Regions from separate parts of the Paenibacillus sp. GD4 genome, predicted to be linked through region 1. Evidence: riboswitches for the same ligand, from Rfam matches in the RefSeq annotation. Region 1 holds a riboswitch; the other holds the start of a gene.
The links. A riboswitch is a leader RNA that binds a small molecule or an ion and turns the genes downstream of it on or off. The one in region 1 is predicted to bind cyclic di-GMP.
Positions count from the first base shown of each region.

Region 1 (7,894 bases):
GATAACTCCATGCCTGATCCTTCCGAATATTTATCGTTTTCCGATATCCTACCTGGACGCCTGCGTCCTTGGTTACTCCTACGGGAATACGGCCCAGCAGCTCTCCGAACAGGAGCGCCAGCCACTCTCCCCATTCCTCGGCAACGCGGTGGTTGCTGAGGATATAACTCTTGATTTGTTCGTGCGACCATGCGGGATCGACCGAGCGCTGCAAGCGGATGATCCACTCCTCCCAGGATACTCCCGTTGCTTCTCTGAGCGCATTGGTAAATACGGAACTCGGCATTTCTGTTTTCCTCCTATCCTGTCCTGCTTTACTATCCTTCGTAAGCTCGCTGTAACGCGGCAATGTCCATCTTCTTCATCTGAAGCATCGCCCGGGTAACCCTTTGGGACTTCTCTGCATCGGGATCGCTGATCATCTTCGTCAGCTGGACAGGAACGATTTGCCAGGATACTCCATACTTGTCCTTCAGCCAGCCGCAGACCTGAGCCTTCTCATCTCCGCCATCCGAGAGCTTCTCCCAGTAATAGTCCACTTCCTCCTGTGTTTCGCAATGAACCATCAGAGACAGAGCCTCATTAAATCGGTATAGAGGTCCTCCGTTTAATGCCACATAATCCTGCCCGTCCAGCTGGAAATGGACCGTCATCACCATCCCCTCAGTCATGCCGTCGATCTCATGCCTTACCTCACCGTAACGGGTCATGCCGGTAACGGCTGAATTGCTGAAAATACTCGTGTAAAACAAGGCTGCTTCCTCCGCTTGCTTGTCAAACCAGAGACAAGGTGTAATTCTGCTCATTATCGATCCCATCAAGATCCTCCTATGCTTATCATTTTTATATATTTTACCATAGACTTCCTCCTTCCGTTTCTTCCCTATTGCTAACGTCTCCATGCCGCTGCAGCTTCATCAATTCAATCGATGCACCATTTCATACTTGTTTCCGCAAGGGTCCTCAAAGAATACAGCGTAATAGGTCGGGCTTATTGGAAACAACCCCGGCCCGCTTGTTACCGTTCCCCCGTTTAGCTTTACCAGCTCGGCAATTCGATCTACTTCTTCCCGTTCCTCCGCCCAGAATCCGATTGTATTCTCGTTAGGTTCATGTTCGGGATTTACCGTCAAGGCAAAATAAGCTACACTGGGAAGCTCTCCCTCCGAGGCAAAAACCTTCCATAGTTCGGTATGAAACGTACGGGTATACCCCAAGGCTCCTAGCAGCGCTTCATAAAAATGGTGTACCTGCTCCCAAGACGTAACCCTGACATCCATATGACTGTATTTATTCATTCCCATCCGCCTCTCTTGAATTGATATACCGATATTATAAAAAACAAACACTGACAACGACGGTCAGTGTTTCTCAGCTTTTATAATACTCAACCAGCTTTGCGGCGATATCCGCTAAGCATGCTCTTAACGGCTCAGGCTCCAGGACACGGATGGATCCGCCGAAAGAGAGCAAATAGTAAGGCGCATGGGTATATAAGTACGCTTCCTCCACTTTGAATACGGCCAGCTCCTTCTCTCGCTCCGTGAGGGAGTGCCCAAACATCCAATGCCCGCACAAATCATTCAATGCTTGAGGGCCCCCCTGGACTCGTACGGTTACCAAGCCTTCCTCCAGGTCGCCCGTATGACCTTGAAGACTTTCCAGAAGGGCATTTCGGGCAGAGAACGTACCCGGTTTGTCAAACGTGTTCCCGGTCAGTGTCATGCTTCGGATGCGGTCGACACGAAAGCACCGAACGGCTGCTCGAAGCCGGCAATACCCTACAGCGTACCACTTATCCTTCCAGTGGACGATGCCGTAAGGGTCCAGCGTGCGCGAGGTTGAAGTATTTTCATACCCTGCATCATACACAATGTCAAGACTGCATTGCGCTTCAATGGCCTGCTCCAAAAGACGCAGCTCTCCCGAAATTCTCACATTGGCGGGGGGATGAATCACCTCCAAACCGGCTTCCAGTTGACCGAGCCGCTCGGCTTGCGCATAGCTGGTATACCGTTTTATTTTACCGATAGCCCGCTCTAGGGCCTCCTCCTGCGGATAGCCGGACTCACGAATGAATTTCGCCGCATGGAGAAGCGCCTTTTGCTCCGCGGGATCAAAATACAGAGGATCCAGCTTCACATGATCAGGAATGAAGTACCCCCCGTCCCGCCCTGTTTCGGAAACAATCGGCACACCGCTCATGCATAAGGCGTCGATATAACGGTACACAGTACGAATATGAATTTCCAGCTCCTCCGCAAGCTGCTGAGCCGTCATTTTGCGGCGGGTTCTAAGCAGCATAAGAATCGCTAGCATATGATCCGCTTTTGCCATGAGATGATTTCCCCTTACTTATTGCATGTTCTCCATGAGTCGAGTGCGGTACTGCCCCGGTGTGATTCCCGTCCACTTTTTGAAGGCGCTTTGAAAAGCACTGGGCTCGGAATAATGCAGGACATAAGCAATTTCACTAACCGAATAATCAAGCTTGCGCAGATAGCCAATCGCGAGCTCCTTCCGTACACGAACGGAAATCTCATTATAGGTTGTGTCTTCTTCCTTTAACCTGTTCTGAAGGGATCGGGTGCTGAATCCAAAATGAGCCGCCGTCTGCTGCAATGTCGGGAAGAACGACGGACTGCATTGCTTCATCCACAGAACGACCTGGTCCGAGAGCTTGCCGGGCCGGATCAGCTCTTCCATCGTTTCCTGTGCAACGGAATCAAACAGCTTCAGCAGCTTGGCGTCGGAGTACATGACCGGATAGTCCAGCACCTCCTTCGACAAACGCAGCACATCTTCCTTCGCTTCAAACACCGGGATTCGGCCAAACGCCGCTTCATAAGGACCCAAATCCTCCGGCGCCTCATGCATAAACGCAATCTCTCGAAGGGGCAGCTGGCGGTTGCTTAATTTGCCGATCAGGCGATACAAGGAACAAGCCATATCCTCAATACAATGACGCGACATCCGGCCGGAGGACTGCAGGGACAGCCGGATCAGCACATCGTCCCCGCACACTTCCCACTTCAGGTTAAACCCGCTGCACAAGATAACGTTATATCGCTGGTATGCCGCCAGTGCGTCCGCTACCTTGCTCGAGTGCATCATGACATAACCGAGAATGCCCATATCGGCAAACTCCATAATTTGCCCCTGAAGCAGTCCAAAATACGGATCCTGCGTGTACTCTGCCGCCGCCAGCGTTAACCGCTCCAATTCTTGCTCGGGGATGCGCGCCTCGACATTGCGAAGAGAAGCAGGGTCAAACGAAGCATATCGGTAAAATAAATCCAGATCGTATCCTTTATGGACGATCGTCTTCATGATCGGATAGACCATCGAGACGGATACTCCTTGGCTGTTCAAGCTTTCCTCCTCCTTTGCGCGATTCAACAGCATTTGTGCGCGTCTGATCATACCTTCGTACGGGATAACGTTCTATGCTTACTATAGCATTCCGGAGGAGGAAAAACATATGAAATCGAACATTCTCATCATCATGGGACATCCTGACTCGCAAAGCTACTGTGCGGCTTTATCGGCTGCATATAAGGCGGGAGCCGCGGGGAGCCAAGCTGACGTACGTGAGATTGATCTAAGCCTAATCCGCTTTGATCCGAATCTGAAATATGGATACCGGCAAAGAACGGAGCTGGAGGAGGATTTGAAGGAGGCGCAGCAGCTCATCCGATGGGCGGATCACCTGGTATTCATTTACCCTACCTGGTGGGGATCGATGCCCGCAGTCCTGAAGGGGTTCATCGATCGAGTCTTCTTACCCGGCTTCGCCTTTAAGTACCGCGAGCATTCCCCTCTTTGGGATAAGCTGCTCTCCGGCAAATCCGCGCATCTGATCGTCACCATGGACACCCCGCCTTGGTACAACCGGTGGATCTACCGGCATGCCGGACATCAAGTGATGAAACGCAATATATTGCATTTTTGCGGCATAAAGCCGGTGCGAATTACCGAGATCGGTCCGGTCAGGCCGTCATCGGAAGAGCTGCGGACCAAGTGGCTCGACAAAGTAAGGCGGCTCGGGTCCAAACGAGCATAACGAAATAGGCAGGCGCCGCGTTGTATCGTTCTAACGAGGTACCTGCCTTTCTACGTATTATGAGTGTCGTTCCATGCTCTCGGAGGGTTCGGCAAGAACGGTACAGTTGCGTCCCGAACGTTTCGCTTCATACAAGGCTTGATCCGCCCGCTGCAGCAGCGACCTTAGCCCTTCACCCCTCACATTCTCCGCTGCGCCAAGGCTTGCAGTAATTTGAATCGGGAGCTGCTCAGGCTCGAAGCTGTGATCGGCTACAATTCGGCGCATCGCTTCCGCGACCTTCCATGCCTCCGCACCACGATGTCCCGGCAGCAGCAGAACAAACTCCTCTCCGCCGTAACGTGCCATAAGATGCTGAGGCGGAAGATGCGGGGCCACTACCAGCGGTACATTCCTCAGCACCAAATCCCCAAAGAGATGTCCGAAGCGATCGTTTACCTGCTTGAAATAATCTACATCATATAAAATAACGGAGATCGGCTCTCCATGCAGCTCGGCTCGTTCCAGCCATTGCTCGGCCAGATGGAAAAAGTGACGGCGATTATAGATGCCGGTCAGCTCATCCGTTATGGCCATCATTTCCTTTTCCCGATACAGCTGCGCATTCGTCACGGCGATGACCGCTTGGCTGCAAAAGCTTAACACCAGCTCGACTTCACTTCGCTCAAAGGCCGGCTCCTTCCTCTCGATGATGTGCAAACCAACGAGCTTCCCGTGCATTTCGAGCGGTACGGCCAGAAGGTAGCCCTGTCCATCCGTACTGCATACCATAATCGGCTGGTGGTCTTGTCTCATTTGAGCAAACCAAGCCTTAACCTCTAAGGGATCCCGTTGAGACAATCCTATGCCGTGATCGGTTTCCGCATGAGGGACTAAACGATCGGACTCCAGCATCCATGAAGCCGCGCGATCATAACGGACAAGCTTCAGCAGCTCGTAGAAGGCAAGGTCCTTCACTTGCTCGGCATCCAAAGTAGAATTCAGCTTATACATGCAGGTTCGAAGCAGCTCGGAAACCCGGCTCCTCTCCCGCTCCGCGACGTTTTCCAGCTGAAGACGGTTCGCCGTTTCCTGCGCCTGCATCAGCTCCCCGATTCGAATCAGCATGTCATTGAGCGAGGTCCCGAGCACACGGAATTCATCCTTAGCCCGGAGCTGCACCCTGGCGGTAAGGTCCCCTGCCCCGGCTCGCATAATTACTCTGATAATCTCGTGAAGCGGTTTCGTCACCCAACGGAACAAGATCATGACGAACAACCCGAACGCCGCTGTGATGGAAAGAAGAAGCACCATCGCGTACTTATAGGCCAAATCGATCAGCGGACTTTGAATGTCCGCCACGTCATCCTCTACGATGACGGTCCAATCGGCCAGAGGGATTTTGGAATACGCCAAATATTTGGACCCTTGACCGTTCGAAATCACCATACCGCCGTTCATTTCATCGGATTGATCCCGGATAACGCTTATAATCTCCTCGCTTTTTACCTTCGTTTGAATCAAGTTGTCGTTGGCGGAGTGAGCCAATATCATTCCGTCAGCATCCACGATATACAGCACTCCATGCTTGTTTATTTTGATGCCCTTCAACTGATCCGAGAAAAAAGAAGTATAAATGGAATTGCCGACGACCCCTATGACTTGGCCTGAAGGTTCCTTAACCGGCACCGCAATAACGATGATCGTTTGGCTGTTGGCCCTGGAAGCAATCGTGCCGCTAACAGCCGGTGCCCCTTTCATCGCCGCGATAAAGTAGCTGCGGTCCTTCACTATAATTTGACCTGTCTCCGGTGCTGCGTCGCTGCCGGCAATAACTACTCCCTCGGAATCGCCGAGCCAAAATTTCTCATGCAGCACCGAACCGTGATAAGCGTCCTGAAGCGCCTTCGTAGATAATGAGAGCTGCGGATTCGTCGAATCAAAAAAATGTACGCCGGATTCGCTTCTAGCGGCCAGCGTATGACGAAACAGCTGCTGGGAGGCGAGGATTTCGGTTTGCCGTATTTCTGCGGAAACCAACCCCCGAATGGCTTCTCCCATACGATAAGCATTCGCCTTCATTTCGTCGTCACTCTTGCGAAGCAGAAGCTCCGAGCTATAGAAATATGTGATGATCCCGGAAATAAGTATGGAGGCTGAAACAATGACAACGATAAGGATCGGCAATTTGATCCGCAAATTCATAGGCTTTCCCCTCACTCCATCGATGAACATGACATGCTGCGAGTTATTGGCGCCGCGTTGCGATGATTCAAACGCAATCCGATTTCTGCGGCCCGGCCGCCCTAGAGTCAGCACTCCTTAGGCCCGAAGCTTTGCGCCCCCTCCTTTCGGAAGGTTTGCCCACTCGACATTATTCGACACATTTTAGTATAAGATATTTTTAGCTATTTGTCTAAGGGACTACGGGCAAGGATTACCATACCACTTTATATGCGCAAAATAAAAACCACCGGTAACGGCAACCCAGTGGCCTTCTCTTATAAAATTACATACAATTCTCATGCTTCACCGTGATGACGACATTCCCTTTTTTATGCCCTTTTTCAACATAACGATGCGCTTCGGGAACTTGCTCCAACGAGTAGCGTCTATCGATAACCGCTTTCAGCTTCCCTTCTTCTGCGAGCCCTTTGAGGAAAAGCAGATCTTCCTTGCGTACCTTGGCAATCCCTTGGCCATCGACCGTCACATAGCTCCCGCTTGGAGCAAGTGCTTTCTTGGCAGCGGATTTCGAGAGCTTCCCTACAGCGTCGAAGATCAGATCGTAGCACCCTACTTCCAGGGTAAACTCCTCCTTCGTGTAGTCCATCACCTGATCCGCCCCTATGGCTTTGACAAATTCAAGGTTGGAGGCGCTGCACACCCCGGTAACCTCCGCGCCATAATATTTCGCCAGCTGCACCGCAGACGTGCCTACAGCTCCGGAAGCTCCATAGATTAGAACCCTCTGCCCTTGCCTTATATTCCCTTTGCGAAAAAAATGCAATGCCGTCGTAGCTCCCATAGGAACGGCAGCCGCCTCTTCATAGCTCATGTTCGCGGGCTTTAAAGCCATCACACCGTCCTCCCGCAAACATGTGTACTCCGCATGCGCTCCGAAGCCCATCCCGGTCAGGGCATAAATTTGATCCCCTTCCCGAAAGCTCCGGACCTCCTTGCCCACCGCTTCAATCTCTCCGGCCAGCTCGACGCCAAGGATGGGCTTCCTCGGTTTCCTAAGTCCCAAGACAATGCGCATAGGGAGCCACAGCGATAGCGGGCTTTGAAAGCGGCGCACACGCAAGTCACCGGCCGACACCGTCGTCGCATGAATTTTCACCAGCACTTCCTTGTCCTTGGGAATCGGCTTCTCCACCTCAGCCAGCTTCAGCACATCCGCGGAACCGTATTTTGTACATAATATCGCTCTCATGGACTTCCTCCCCCAACGGCATATTGGAATTAGCATACATGCCAATGGATGCGATTCCATAGATACTAAAGTACGGTTTTGACGAAATGCTTAAAGAAGACCAAGCTTGCGGGCAAGAGCTACCGCTTCGGTGCGCCGTTTGACCTGCAGCTTGTCGAAGATGATCCGGTTATGCCCTTTCACCGTACTCAGGGAAATGAAAAGGCGCTCGCCTATCTCGTGATTCGACAATCCTAGGGCTATGAGACGGAGCACCTCCGTTTCCCGCGCGGTAAGCGGCTCAATCAGTGAGGGCGCTTGAGGCAGATCGGAGAGGAGCCCGCTATGGATTCCCTCCGCTTTCATGGCGGACAGCAGCTTTCCGATGTACTCTTGCATGATTCCCGCAGCCGCGGCTTCCGACAAGAGACCGGCCA
Region 1 is NZ_JAVCYK010000001.1:1,155,743-1,163,636, forward strand. It holds gene RAC89_RS05525 (SRPBCC domain-containing protein) at 1-286, opposite strand, end outside; gene RAC89_RS05530 (VOC family protein) at 318-818, opposite strand; gene RAC89_RS05535 (VOC family protein) at 918-1,298, opposite strand; gene RAC89_RS05540 (helix-turn-helix transcriptional regulator) at 1,372-2,337, opposite strand; gene RAC89_RS05545 (AraC family transcriptional regulator) at 2,356-3,372, opposite strand; gene RAC89_RS05550 (NAD(P)H-dependent oxidoreductase) at 3,482-4,063, shown strand; gene RAC89_RS05555 (diguanylate cyclase) at 4,121-6,361, opposite strand; cyclic di-GMP riboswitch class I at 6,331-6,417, opposite strand; gene RAC89_RS05560 (NAD(P)-dependent alcohol dehydrogenase) at 6,552-7,478, opposite strand; gene RAC89_RS05565 (winged helix-turn-helix domain-containing protein) at 7,569-7,894, opposite strand, start outside.

Region 2 (7,894 bases), 3.2 Mb from region 1:
ACCAAGGAGCGGAGAGTGGCAGGATACGGACTGATGATCACAATACGCTTGGTAGTATCGCAAAACGCACCCTCAACGGGGAGCTGCTCTTCTAGTTCTTCGTATGGCTGCATGCTGCACACACCCCCTTGAATAAAAAGTGCTCTCCCGTCATCCTATATCCGGTCTCCGCAGCGATGGCGGCAAGCCATTCCCGCGGCGCCTCCGTCAGCACCTCATCCACTCTTCCGCAGGAGGTGCACTGAATATGCTGATGATCCTCCATTCTGGCATCATACCTGCTGGCATCGCCGTCCAGCTTCAGCTCACGAACATATCCTTCTTCCGTGAGGAACCGTAAGGAATTATATACAGTCGCGTAGGCAACTTGGAAACCGCGGGTTTTTAAGCGCTCAATGATATCGGCGGCGGTCGGATGGTCGTGGGAATCTGAAATGATGTCCAGAATCATTTTACGCTGTGTAGTAAGAAGACCTTTGCGCGTCATACGGACTCCCCTTTCATTTATTTATACTTAGTTTAAATTTAACTCTAAATGAAGAGGAAGTCAACAGGGTCTTGGAACAAAAAAAGGATTCAGCAGCTCCCTGCACTACCGGCAAGAAACCAACTGAATCCTACGAAACAACCTAAATAATCAACTTGCGCTCGCCAGTAGCCGCTTGCACTCCTCCTCCAAATATCCGAAATCCTTCAAATCCCGTAAGCCTTGAAGGATAGTCATCTTATCATCGCCCGATAGCTCCAGCAGCTCGTCCAAATCAATCTTGGGATGCTTCTCCATAAAGACAAGCAAGCCTTTCGCTGCCCAGCTAAGCCGACTATCACGAAAATCGCCGACAATTTCACGGAATACCTTATGCGGCAAAATCCCCCGTTCTACAAGATTTTGGAGTGCCTGCGTCGTCTCCCTCGAGCTCATCCTGCCAAGGCTCGCAATTTCTTTCATATCGGGTATGGAAGCGGTGGCTTCCTGTATAAAGGTGCTTAGTACGATACAAACCATTTGCTCGTAAATGTCCAAGCCCGGTACCTGCATAATTTCGGAAACAGAAAATTGGCGTGTTCCGCCGGAATGCGCGATCGAATTCAAAGTCCCGGTCCCTCCCATTGGATCATGTTTTCCTTTCCATTGTAAGCGATTCATATGACCGAATTTTGTTCAAATCATGTTCATCTTTTTAAAAATATGAGACCATAGCAAAGGAAATCCATATTATTCCATAAATGACACAAAACCAAGAAACAAATGATTGCAATATTACAACATATTGCTATAATTAGTTGTGAAATCATTACTACAGGAAAAAGGCAAACTTATCGAAAGGTAAGGACGCAAAGCCTCAAGCCTAAAGAGCGACCTCTACGGCGGTTGGGTTGCCAAAGTAATCATATTCCTTTCGTGAATATGCTTGCCTTTTCATGCCCAGGCAAGCTTTTTGGCGTTTCCAGGCTTTGCTTACCAGCTGAGGTGATCCTAATAACATGAACGGTCTCATACACAAAATTTATGATTTCTTGAATCAACTTGGAGACGCTACCATGATCACCGACGTCCATGCCGTTGTCATTAAGGTGAACCCTGCATTTACCCGACTCTACGGCTGGGAGGAGCATGAGATCATTGGGCGAAGAATGCCCATGGTGCCCGAGCGGCATTGGGCCGATACGGAGCTTGTTCATCAATCCCTATTAACCAACGGACAGTTCAACGAGTACGAAACGGTGATGCAGGACAAGCGAGGAACCCTTTTTCCCGTCTCGGTCAATTTATCCGTGCTGCGAGACCCGCAAGGAAAAATCTCAGGCTTCATCTGTATTACCAAAGACTTAAGCGAGAGAGCCCGCATACCCCGAGATCTCGAATTAACAAGGGATGACCTTTGTCTCATGACGGAGCATATGACGGATAGCATACTGGTGCTCGATTTGCGAGGCAATTTCACGTACATCTCCCCAGCCTTAAGCCGAGCCATGGGGGTTTCTTCCGACCAGTCGATTCATGTAAAAGAAATCGTTGATCCCGATGAATATGGGCAAGTGATGGAATGCTATGAAAACATCCTCCGCGACAATAAGCCGCATTCCACCGAAATTCGCATGAAGCATGGCGAAGATTGGCTTGTTTATGATGCGAAGGGCTCGCCTATTCTGGAAGCAACGGGAGAAATCAAGTCCGTTATTTTCATATGCCGGGATATAACGGATCGCAAGAAAGCCGAGCTGGCTTTGCAGGAAGCGGAGGAAAAATATCGCAGCCTTGTGGAGGAGGCATTGGTAGGCGTTTATATGTATCAGGATGAGCGCTTCGTTTACATCAATCCCCGACTGGCCGAGATGTTCGGTTATTCGGTAGCCGAAATGAACCGAATCCATCCCTTGAGCTTATTTGCAGAAAAGTACCGGCCGCTTCTTAGAGAGCAATTGAATAATATAAGCGCCAAGCGCACCAAGGACCTGAATCTGCAAGCGGAAGGCGTCAAAAGGGACGGCTCCGCCATCTTCTTCGAAATGAGCGGGAAAGGAACTTTATATAACGGCAAACCTGCGGCCATAGGTACCGTGCTGGATATATCAGAGAGAAGGCGGGCCGAGAATGCCATACGGGAAAGCGATCGAAGATACCGGAAGCTTCTCGATCTGTCTCCCGAACCGATTCTCGTGCACAGCGGCGGCATCATCGTTTATGTGAACGAAGCGTGCCTCCGGCTGCTCCAAGCCAATCAGCGCTCCGATTTGATCGGTACGCATTTATTTCAATTTTTGCAAGATGAGGATACGCACAAGGCCATGCAACGGCTCGAAACCGCCTTAAGCCTAAAAAGCACTCCGGGTTACATGGAATATCGGCTTGTCTCGCTCGACGGTCAAGAAAGAGAAGTCGAATCTTCAAGTACGATGATCGATGTGGTGCTTGGCATTCCGGTCATTCAGACCGTGCTTAGGGATATTACCGAGCGTAAAAAAACAGAAGAGCTTATTCGCCGTTCAGATAAGCTGTCGGCACTCGGACAAATGGCCGCGGGCATTGCGCACGAAATTCGCAATCCGCTCACTTCTCTGAAGGGTTTCGTCCAGCTGCTTCGTTCCCAGTCCTCGGGGCATCCGGAATATTACGAGATCATGCTCTCCGAGCTGGACCGGATCAATGAAATTGTGACCGAGTTTATGAAAATCGCCAAGCCGCAAACGGCACATTTTGAAAAGAAAAACCTTGTGGAAACCTTGGAGCATATCGTTGCCCTTATGAATTCACAGGCTATTTTACATAATACCGAAATCATCATGTACTCGGAGGGTACGGTCCCTCTCATTTACTGTGATGAGAACCAGTTGAAGCAGGTCTTTATTAATATTTTGAAAAATGCCATTGAAGCCATGCCCCGCGGGGGAACTATCACGGTGTTCATTCGTCCTATTTCGGAAGGCGAAATTGATATTCAGATCACCGACCAGGGCGGCGGCATTCCGGAGTCCTTCTTGGCGAAGCTGGGGGACCCGTTCTTCACCACGAAGGAGTCAGGCACCGGTCTCGGGCTCATGGTGTGCTATCAAATCATCGAGGCGCATCATGGACACATCGATATCAGCAGTGAGCTGGGTCAAGGCACGACGGTCCGTATCCGTTTACCGATACAATAATAAAAAAAGGCTGTACCCGGGATGATGAAGTGACCCTCATCATCCACGGGACAGCCTCTTCTCTTTTTACTTACCCCTTTAATGCCCCTACCATAACACCTTTCACAAAATATTTTTGCACAAACGGATATACACACAGAATCGGTACCGTGGCTACCATAATGGTAGCGTATTTGATGGTTTCCCCGATCTGGAAGCGGTCGCCCGCATCCGCCCCCTGCGTCATATTGTCCGTAGAGTTGGCGATCAAAATTTCACGCAGCGTCAGCTGGAGAGGGAATAATTCCCGATCCTTGATGAAGATCGAGGCGTAGAACCAGCCGTTCCATTTTTCCACTGCGTAATAAAGGATCATCACGGCAATCACCGGCATGGACAACGGGATGATGATCTTGAAGAGGATCGTAAAATGATTCGCCCCGTCGATCTTGGCGGATTCCTCCAAGCTCTCGGGAACAGCCATAAAGGCCGTACGCATAATAATCAGGTTAAAGGTGCTGATGGCAAAAGGAATGATTGTCGACCACAGGGTGTCGAGCAGCCCTACATTCTTGACGATAAGATAGATCGGGATTAAGCCCCCATTAAAGAACATCGTGAAGACGATAATGAATATAAAGGCTTTGTTCCACATGACGTTTTTTCTGGATAACACGTATGCTCCTAACGCCGTCATCAGCAGGTTGATCGTTACCCCCGCCACGAGGATGAACAACGTGTTTCTGTAGCCGATGAGAATACCCGGATTCTTGAACACGCTCACATAAGCTTCCAGGCTAAAGCCAAGCGGCTTCAATAGCAAGCCCCGGTGAGTTACGAGCTGGGTGGCGTCACTGATCGACGCCAGGGCAACATACAGCAGAGGATAGAGAGTCACCAGCACCAGCAGGCCCAGCACACTATAGATAACCACATCAAATATACGATCAAACAGACCCTTATCCGTTGTCATAAGCCCCTCCTCCTCCTCACCATAAGCTGCTTTCGTTCACCTTGCGGCTGATATAGTTCGCAGAGATGAGCAAAATGAGATTGATGACGGAATTGAACAAACCTACCGCCGAGCTGTAGCTCCATCCGAACTCCAGAAGACCCTTACGGTAAACGAAGGAAGATATCACATCGGCCGTATCGTAAGTTACCGGGTTATAGAGCAGGATGATTTTCTCAAATCCGACATTCAGCAGGTTGCCCATGCGCAAAATAAACATGATGACGATGGTCGGCATAATGCCCGGCAGCGTGATATGCAGCATTTGCTTCCATCTGCTTGCGCCGTCCATACGGGCCGCTTCGTATTGCTCCTGATCGATACCCATGAGCGCGGCAATATAAATGATCGACTCCCAGCCGATTTTTTGCCAAATTTCAGATATGATGTAAATCGAACGGAACAGCTCCGGCTTCTGCAGCATCGCTTTCCCGTCATAGCCCAGATAGGTTAAGAACGTGTTGATAATTCCTTCGCTGTTCGTAAAGTCCTTAATCATCCCGCAAATGACTACCAGCGAGATGAAGTACGGCATATACGTAATCGTTTGAACCACACGTTTAAAGAGCTGGTGGCGAACCTCGTTAATAAGCATAGCAAGTATGATCGGGGCAGGAAATTCAAACAACAAGGAATACACGCTGATGACTACGGTATTCTTCAAAATGCGCCAGAAATAATAGCTGTTGAAGAAGTCCTTAAAATGCATAAGTCCTACCCAGTCGCTGCCGAGAATCCCCTTCATCGGCGTATAATCCTTAAAGGCAATGACGGCGCCGTACATGGGAGCGTAGTGGAATACAGCATAGTAGAGGAGCACCGGCACCATCATGAGATACAAGTATTTATTCAGCAAAAAGTCACGCGTCAATCGCCTGACAAAGGTCGGCTTGGATCCGGTCAGCTCCCGGGTCATTTCCAATTGTGCGGATTTGGCCATTCCACTCATCTCCTCCTTCCTCCTGACTGACTGGGAGGGCTTGCGCCCTCCTCCGTCATGCATTGGCATTAGCGTTTATTATAACGCTCCAATGCGGCCTTCTGAATTTCAATGGCACGGTCAATCTTCAGAGACTTAAGCTTCTCTACATACTTTTCAAACTGATCCAGCGGCTCTGTGCCGAGAATGATCTTCAGCGTCATTTCGTCGACCAGGGTGTTGACATCGGTCATGATTTTCGCATACTCGGAGCTTTCCTCCGGAGTTGGCGTTACCGGCGGCATCTGGTGCTTCGCTACGTCCGTTTTCCAAACCCCGATGGCTTCACGCTGATTCGGCAAAGCGAGATACTGCATAATGTAACGCTTATCTTGAACGAAAGGCCCGTTGTAGTTCGCGCGGATATGCATGGACATTGCTTGTGCAGGAGCCAGCTTATCCGGATTTTTCAGCAGAAGATCGGTATATTTCGGCTCGCCGTTCTCCAGCTTGTAGCTTACTCCTTCGGTACCGAAGTTAAAGAACATATGACCTTCCGGGCTATAGCCGTAATCAAGCAGCTTTACCGCCAGCTCGGCGTTCTTGGAGGTAGCCGTCACAGCCACCATACCGCCAGGGGAGAACGGCTGGTCTCTTTGTCCGAACTTCGGCGTATCCCCCTTCTTCAGCACCGGGTAAGGAGCGGCAGCAAGCAGACCCTTCGGATCCTTCGCTTCTACAAGCGGCTGCCATTTGCCGATCCCGCCGCCGGCATTGCCCACCGTTGCTCCGGTTGCACCGGATGCGATGTTCGCATCCCACGCCTTGATATCGACGGTGGCGATATTTTTATCGAGGAGCCCATCGGCATACCAGCTGCGGAATAACCCTAGGAACTCCTTGTACCCCTTCTCTTGAGGTCCGAATTTAATTTGTCCGTTCTCCAAATAGAAGCCTCGGGTAACGCCGTAGGCCCCCATGAAAGGCCCGTTATTGAAATCGTTAAACACGCGCGGCTTGCTGTTTACCGTAAACGGCGCCGCAGCCCCTTTCTTTTCCTTAAACGCCTTGAGCATGGCTGTCCACTCATCGATGGTCTGCGGCATCGGGATACCGAGCTCATCCAGCCAATCCTTCCGGACGATCGGTCCCTGGTACACCATCAATGACTCATCCCCCCGCAGGAACGGGAAGGCATAGTAGCTGCCGTTGTCCGTTTTGATCATTTTATCGATCTCCGGATGCTCCTTTAAGTACTTCTTCAGGTTCGGCGCATGCTTATCGATGAGGTCGTTCAGCTTCAGAATGTAACCGTCCTTTATCGCCTTCTCCGGCCCGCCCGGGAAATCGAGGAAGTTGAACTCGATCATATCCGGAAGCTCGCCCGAAGCCAGCATGACGTTCAAGGCTTCCTTAGCCTGATTGGCAGGCGGGGCAGTAAATTTCAGCGGTACTCCCGTTTTCTTCTGCCATTCTTGGAAGAACGGCGTATCCGCATGAGTTGACTTCACACCCGTCAGGTTCGTCGGAAGCTCCATCCAATACGTTAATGTTTTGTCTGTCTTAATGGGGTAAGTAGTGGGTCCCCCCTGCGGGGCCGGTGTATTCTTGTTGTCGGAGGAAGACTGTGGGGCTGGGCTGGAGCAAGCCATGACTGCCGTCCCCATCATCGTTGTTACCACTAGTGCGGAAACGATTTTCTTCGGTTTCTTCATTGGAAGACCTCCTCTTTTATATCCGGATATACCGGTTATCTAAGCCCGAGAAGCTGAATCTCTCGTACCCCAAGTGTATGATATCGCTTTCATTTTGAATATCGTAAATTCATCCAAATCGATCTTCAAAATCGATTTCCCCGATCTTGAAAAGTGACAATCACATCGTTAAAAATGACAATCTTGCATATTTTCAGGATCACCCTAGACGAAAAAAACCGCTATTCTGCGGCTTTTTTCTCCATAAGCTCCTTATATTTGCCCGGGGTGATGCTTTCGTACTTCTTGAACGTCCGGATGAAAGCATTCACATCGTTAAAGCCCACACAACCGGCAACATCGCTGACATTTTTATTCCGATCCGTGATCAGCCTCTTGGCTTTAGCGATCCGCGTCCGGTTTATCGTTTCGAGCAGGCCTTCTCCGGTATGGTCTTTGAAAAGCTTTGATAAATAGGCAGCCTTCATTTCAAAATGATCGCCGATCATCGAGATGTTCAAGTTCGGATCCTTGTAATGCTCCTCAATAAATGCATGAATCTGCGAAATCCGCTCCTCCATGACCCGCTGCTTCGATTGTTGAAGATGCTGCTGGCGGCGTGCCAGCGTATATTCACACACCTTCTCA
Region 2 is NZ_JAVCYK010000001.1:4,346,218-4,354,111, reverse strand. It holds gene RAC89_RS20635 (winged helix-turn-helix domain-containing protein) at 1-113, opposite strand, end outside; gene RAC89_RS20630 (Fur family transcriptional regulator) at 92-487, opposite strand; gene RAC89_RS20625 (hypothetical protein) at 638-1,093, opposite strand; cyclic di-GMP riboswitch class I at 1,301-1,385, shown strand; gene RAC89_RS20620 (PAS domain-containing sensor histidine kinase) at 1,486-3,642, shown strand; gene RAC89_RS20615 (carbohydrate ABC transporter permease) at 3,713-4,594, opposite strand; gene RAC89_RS20610 (ABC transporter permease) at 4,611-5,549, opposite strand; gene RAC89_RS20605 (extracellular solute-binding protein) at 5,642-7,267, opposite strand; gene RAC89_RS20600 (AraC family transcriptional regulator) at 7,489-7,894, opposite strand, start outside.
Region 2: it holds a riboswitch for cyclic di-GMP, as region 1 does, so the genes downstream of both, RAC89_RS20620 (PAS domain-containing sensor histidine kinase) here and RAC89_RS05555 (diguanylate cyclase) in region 1, are expected to answer to the same signal.